Cystobacter fuscus: one gene and its partner. Each later gene encodes a partner of the first gene's protein in a complex. Links are inferred from orthologs where the notes say so. Each region holds a gene or a part of one and is shown on either strand. Other genes may lie near its edges. The genes, in order: CYFUS_RS19955 and accD.

Evidence for each region.
Region 2: the proteins of CYFUS_RS19955 (region 1) and accD are in contact, whole or in part, in a solved structure (PDB 8UXZ), measured with the Escherichia coli proteins. The link is inferred for Cystobacter fuscus from one-to-one orthologs.

What each region holds. Positions count from the first base shown.
Region 1 is NZ_CP022098.1:4,852,379-4,855,641, forward strand. What follows is about bases 57-3,010. They hold CYFUS_RS19955 (acetyl-CoA carboxylase carboxyltransferase subunit alpha), read left to right. Parts: upstream 57-1,026; coding sequence 1,027-1,995; downstream 1,996-3,010. Other genes in these bases: CYFUS_RS19945 (hypothetical protein), read right to left, coding at 57-172; CYFUS_RS19950 (hypothetical protein), read right to left, coding at 245-931; cmk ((d)CMP kinase), read left to right, coding at 2,030-2,719; CYFUS_RS19965 (GAF domain-containing protein), read right to left, coding at 2,729-3,010. Outside these bases: more of CYFUS_RS19945, read right to left, coding at 1-56; more of CYFUS_RS19965, read right to left, coding at 3,011-3,226. UniProt on the Escherichia coli protein: Component of the acetyl coenzyme A carboxylase (ACC) complex. First, biotin carboxylase catalyzes the carboxylation of biotin on its carrier protein (BCCP) and then the CO(2) group is transferred by the carboxyltransferase to acetyl-CoA to form malonyl-CoA.
Region 2 is NZ_CP022098.1:3,970,146-3,973,192, forward strand. The notes cover bases 310-3,047. They hold accD (acetyl-CoA carboxylase, carboxyltransferase subunit beta), read left to right. Parts: upstream 310-1,124; coding sequence 1,125-1,970; downstream 1,971-3,047. Other genes in these bases: CYFUS_RS16345 (Crp/Fnr family transcriptional regulator), read left to right, coding at 310-319; CYFUS_RS16350 (MBL fold metallo-hydrolase), read left to right, coding at 321-1,076; CYFUS_RS16360 (bifunctional folylpolyglutamate synthase/dihydrofolate synthase), read left to right, coding at 1,992-3,047. In the rest of the region: more of CYFUS_RS16345, read left to right, coding at 1-309.

The DNA of each region.
Region 1 (3,263 bases):
CTCCGAGCAGCCCCAGCAGCGCCGCCAGCAGCCAGCTCGCCCCGCCCAGTGGCGTGCCCAGCACGGGCTCGACGACGCCGGGCGCCGACGCCGCCAGCAGGAAGGCGAAAAAGAAGGGCGTCAACGCCACCAACGCCACCAACCCCCACTGCCGTCCCTCGAGTCTCACCATCCCCACCACCTCCCCAAGACAAGGGTGGGACGGGCCCCCCGGGCCGCCAAGTCCGTCAGGTGGTGATCCGTTCTATGCATCGCACTCCGGCGGCAGATCGGTGAACGTCCCCAGCGTGCCGAGCTGGAGCGCCCCCTTGTCGGTCAACGTGCCCTGGACGGGGGGCTCGTTCGGCAGGGTGACCTGGAGGGTGCGCCCCTGGAGCGTGTAGGTGCCGGTCCGTTTCCGGGTGGTGACGCGTTGGGTCTCCTCGTCGAAGCCCGTCCGTTCCACCACCACCTTCCGGGCGTCCGGGAAGGTGAGCGTCGTGCGGGCGTGCATGTCCCCCTCGGTGAGCCGGAACCACGTCACCCGGCGCAGCAGCTTGGGCACATCGGCCTCGTTCTGGGGGGACAGGCCCAGCAGGCGCTGCCAGCCCAGGGTGTCGCGGATGGGGTCCAGGTCCGCGTCCTTCTTGGCGCGCGCGAGCCGGCGGGCATCCAACTCGACCGAGCGCGTCAGGCGCTCGACGATCGTCTCCCGGTAGGCCGAGTAGTCGCAAATCTTCCCCTTCTTGCGCAGCACCCCCAGGGTCGCCGCCACGTTGTAGTGGGCCAGGGCCATCTTCGGGTCCGCCCGGGCCGCGGCTTCGAACTTCTCCAGGGCCTCGGGGTATTTGCCCGCCTGGTAGAGGCGGAAGCCCTGGGTGTTGAGGGTACGCGCCGAGGGGGCGGGCGCGGCGGACAGCAGGAGGGCGAGCAGCAGCGGGAGGGCGTCCATGTCGTTCCGACGAGGGGGGGAGGTGGGGATTCAGCGTACCGCGTAACAGGTTGCGCGTTGTCAGGTTGGATGGCGGGTGATAGGGCTCCCGCGCCATGGCGAACGGCATCAACTATCCACTCGATTTCGAGCGCCCGCTCATCGAGCTGGAGAAGAAGATCGGCGAGCTCAAGACGCTCTCGGAGAGCGGCTCGGTGGATTTCTCCTCGGAAATCTCCAAGCTGGAGAAGAAGGCGAAGAAGCTCCAGACGGAGATCTTCAGCGACCTGTCGCGCTGGCAGGTGGTCCAACTGTCGCGTCACAGCTCGCGGCCCTACTTCCTGGACTACGTCCAGTACCTGTTCACGGACTTCCTGGAGCTGGCCGGGGACAGGCACTTCGGGGATGACTCGTCCATCGTGGGCGGCTTCGCGCGCTTCGATGGGCAGGTGGTGATGCTCATCGGCCACCAGAAGGGGCGCAACACGAAGGAGAACATGGCGCGCAACTTCGGCATGCCGCGCCCGGAGGGCTACCGCAAGGCGCTTCGGCTGATGGAGATGGCCGAGCGCTTCGACAAGCCCATCCTCACCTTCGTGGACACGCCGGGCGCCTACCCGGGCATCGGCGCCGAGGAGCGCGGCCAGGCCGAGGCGATCGCCGTCAACCTGGAGGTGATGAGCCGGCTCAAGGTGCCCATCGTCTCCACGGTGGTGGGCGAGGGCGGCTCGGGCGGCGCGCTCGCCATCGGCGTGGGCAACCGCGTGCTGATGCTGGAGAACAGCATCTACTCGGTCATCTCCCCGGAGGCGTGCTCCTCCATCCTCTACCGCGACTCCACCAAGGCGGAGAAGGCGGCGGACGCGCTCAAGCTCACGGCGCGCGACCTCATGGGAATGAACGTCATCGACGAGATCATCTCCGAGCCCGCGGGCGGCGCGCACCGCGACCACGCCAAGGCGGCGCAGAACGTGGGGCAGGCGCTGCGCAAGCACCTCGACGAGCTGTCGGGCCTGTCTCCGGACGATCTCGTGAGGGATCGCTACGAGCGCTTCCGCAAGCTCGGTGTGTTCTCCGGACGTTAGCCGCACCGTGCCGCCTCCAGGAGAGAGCCCCTCAATGAGTTCCAGACCCTTCATCGTGGCCATCGACGGACCGGCGGGCGCGGGCAAGTCCACCGTGTCCAAGGTGCTCGCTCGCCGCCTGGGCTTCGCCCTGGTGGACACGGGTGCCATCTACCGGTGCGTGGCGCTCAAGGCGCGGCGCGAGGGGATCGCGTTCGACGACGACGCCGGGCTGGGCGCGCTGCTGGCGAGCGTGCACGTGTCCTTCGAGGTGGTGGGCGAGGACAACCACGTGTTCCTGGATGGCGAGGACGTGTCGGAGGAGATCCGCACGCCGGAGAACTCCATGGCGGCCTCGCAGGTGTCGAGCCGGCCCGTGGTGCGGGAGGGGCTGCTGTCGCTGCAGCGGCGGCTGGCGCTCCAGGCGCCCAAGGGCGCCATCCTCGAGGGGCGCGATATCGGCACGGTGGTGTTCCCGGACGCGGACGCCAAGTTCTTCCTGGAGGCGGATCCCGACATCCGCGCCCGGCGCCGCTTCGAGGAGCTGTTCCAGAAGGGCGTGGAGCGCACGCTGCCGGACGTCCTGGCCGATCAGGTCAAGCGCGACCAGGATGACGCTTCGCGCGCCGTGGCACCGCTCAAGCCGGCGGACGATGCCCGGCGGGTGGACTCCTCGCTGCTGCCGCTGTCCGAGGTGGTGCGCACGCTGGAGCAGGAGATCCTCGCGCGCATGGCCCGGCGCTGAGCGCCCCGCCTACTTGCGCCGGGGCCGGGAGAACCAGCCCATGATCGCCTCGAGGGCGCGGCGGTCCGCGTCGTCGAAGGTGGCCTTGTGCTCGGAGTCGATGTCGAGCACGGCGATGAGCTCGCGCTGGGGATTGTAGACGGGCACGACGATTTCCGAGGCCGAGCGGCCATCGCAGGTGATGTGGCCCGGGAAGGCGTGCACGTCCTCGACGATGACGGTGCGGCCCTCGGCGGCGGAGGTGCCGCACACGCCCTTGCCGAATCGGATCTCCAGGCAGCCGAGCGTGCCCTGGTAGGGGCCGACGCGCAGCAGCCTGCCCGGCTCCACCACGCGGTAGAAGCCCGTCCACAGGTGGCCGAAGGCGTGGTGCAGCAGACAGCTCATCGTGGCCATGGCCGCCACGTCGTCGTCGATGCCCTCCAGGACGGCCTCGACGTGTTGGTGCAGTTCGGCATAGGCCTCGGCCTTGGGTCGGCCACGCAGATCCAGGGTGACTTCCGCCATGGTGTGGACTCCTCGATACGGTCGCCGGAGGGGGTCC
Region 2 (3,047 bases), 880 kb from region 1 along the record:
CGAGCGCCTGTCGGAGGCGGACGCGCAGATCGAGAACCTGCTGCACTCGGATCCGGCCAGCCGCGTGGTGCACCACGTGCTCCAGACGTGCCGCACGCGGGGGCGGCCCACGGAGGAGGGGATGGAGATCGATCTGCCCCTGCGCGAGATGCCCCAGCAGATCGGCGTGGGCGAGCCGGCCATCCGGCACGTGTTGGACAGGTTGGAGCGGGCGGGATTGCTGGAGCGCGCGGGTGACAGGGTCACCGTGCAGGATACGGCGCGCCTGCACGACTTCCTCCAATACCTGGAGATGAAGTGGAAGTTCGGAGACCTCTAGCGTGAAGCTTCACGTCCTTGGCTGCCATGGTGGCGAGCTGCCCGCGTGCCGCACCACGTGCTTCCTCGTGGACGACGTGCTCGCGCTGGACGCGGGCGCGCTCACGAGCACGCTGTCGCTGGAGCAGCTGTGCAAGATCGATGACATCATCGTCGGCCACAGCCATTTCGATCACGTGAAGGATCTGCCGCTGATGGCCGATCTCATCATCGGCCGGCGCGACACGCCCGTGACCATCCACGCCTCGCGCGAGTGCGCCCGGGCGCTGCGCGACAACATGTTCAACAACGCGCTGTGGCCGGACTTCACGCGCATTCCCACGCGCAAGGAGCCGGTGCTGCGCATCAAGCCCTTCCGCGCCGGCAGCACCTTCCAGGTGGGCCCCTACACGGTGCAGTCCATCCCGGTGCACCACCCGGTGGAGTCCTGCGGCTTCGTCATCACCCGGGGCCGCACGTCGCTGGCCATGAGCGGGGACACCGGCCCCACGGACAAGCTGTGGAAGGTGCTCAACCAGACGCCCACCCTCAAGGCGCTCCTCATCGAGACGAGCTTCCCCAACGCGTTGCAGCAACTCTCCGACGTCTCCGGCCACCTCACGCCCCGCACGCTCAAGAGCGAGCTGGCCAAGTTCGAGCGCGACGGGTGCACCGTGCTGCTCTACCACCTCAAGCCCGCCTTCGTTCAGCAGGTGAAGAAGGAAGTGGCCGACATGCCCGTCGAGGTCCTGGAACTCGGGGATACCTTCGAGTTCTAGCATGGGAGTTGACGGCCCCCGGGCAGTTGGGATTAACCGGGCCCTCCCATGGCCTGGTTCTCGAAGAAGCCCCGTATCGCCACCGCTCCCGAACCCGTCGAAGCCCCCAGCCGCATGCAGGGCCTGTGGGCCAAGTGCGAGAACTGTGACGAGATCCTCTACCGGCAGGAGTTGGAGAAGAACCTCAACGTCTGCCCGCACTGCGATCACCACCTGCCCTGGCCCGCGCGCACCCGCCTCGCCACGCTGTTGGATCCCGACAGCTTCGAGGAGTTCGACAAGGAGCTCGAGCCGCAGGATCCGCTCGGGTTCACCGACTCGAAGAAGTACAAGGATCGGCTGAAGTCCACGCGCAAGGCGCTCGGGGAGAACGACGCCTTCATCTCCGGCGTGGGGCGCATCGATGGCAAGCAGGTGTCGGTGGGCTGCTTCGTGTTCGAGTTCATGGGCGGCTCCATGGGCTCGGTGGTGGGCGAGAAGTGCACGCGCGTCTTCGAGCGCGCGCACGAGCTCAAGTGCCCCGCCATCGTCTTCTCCGCCTCGGGCGGCGCGCGCATGCAGGAGGGCATCTTTTCCCTCATGCAGATGGCCAAGACGAGCGCGGCCATCGCCCGCTTCCGCAACGTGGGCAAGCCCTACATCTCCGTGCTGCTGCACCCCACCACGGGCGGCGTGGCGGCCTCGTTCTCGTGGCTGGGGGACGTGATGCTCGCCGAGCCCAAGGCGCTCATCGGCTTCGCCGGCCCGCGCGTCATCGAGCAGACCATCCGCCAGAAGCTCCCCGAGGGCTTCCAGCGCTCCGAGTTCCTCGTGGAGCACGGCATGCTCGACGCCATCGTCGCGCGCAGGGATCTGCGCGCCAAGCTCGGGCAGATCATCGGGCTGCTCGGCTAGTCGTCCCTTCCGCGCCGCGCCATGCTCCCCCGGACGCCCGCCGAGGCCCTGGAGTTCTTCTCCCGGCTGAGCCCCTCCAGCATCAAGCTCGGCCTCGAGCGCGTGGAGGCGGCCCTGGAGGCGCTCGGCCATCCCGAGCGGCGCTTCCCCGCGCTGCACGTGGCGGGCACCAACGGCAAGGGCAGCACCTGCGCGTTCGCCTCGGCGGCCCTCCACGCCGCGGGCCACCGGGTGGGGCTCTACACCTCACCCCACCTGGTGCGCGTCAACGAGCGCATCCGCGTGGACGGGGTGGAGATCTCCGACGAGACCTTCGGTCAGCGCATCCTCGAGGTGCTGGAGCGCCACCCCGAGGCGGCCACCTCGCTCACGTACTTCGAGTTCGGCACCGTGGTGGCCTTCTGGCACTTCGCGCGCGAGGCCGTGGACGTGGCCGTGGTGGAGGTGGGGCTCGGAGGCCGTCTGGACGCCACGCGCGCCTGTGTGCCGCTCGTCACCGCCATCACCCCGGTGTCCTTCGATCACATGGAGTACCTGGGCAACACCCTGGGGGCCATCGCCGCGGAGAAGGCGGGCATCCTCAAGCCGGGCGTGCCGGTGGTGCTCAGCCGCCAGGCGCCCGAGGCGCTCGAGGTCCTCGAGCGTCTGGCCCGGGAGCGTCAGGCTCCCGTGCTCCTGGAGGGCCGTGACTTCCACCTGGGGCAGCGTCCCGGAGGCGGCCTCGCCTACGAGGGGAGCGGACTGTCGCTGGAGGGCCTGTCCCTCAGCCTGCGGGGCGAGCATCAGTGGCAGAACGCCGCGGTGGCCCTGGCCGCGCTGGAGCAACTCTCCGCGCGGGGCGTGCGCGTCCCGCCCGAGGCCCTGCGGACCGGGCTTGCTGGAGCCCGCTGGCCTGGACGCCTGGAGGAACTCGGTGGCTCGCCCCCCGTGTTGCTGGATGGCGCACACAACCCCGCGGGGGTGGGCGTGCTGCTCGAGGGCCTGCGCTCGCTCTATCCTGGGCGCCGGGTGCACTGCGTCTTCGGTGTGGTGGCCGACAAGGACCGGGGCCCCATGTTGCGCGCGCTCCTTCCCGCC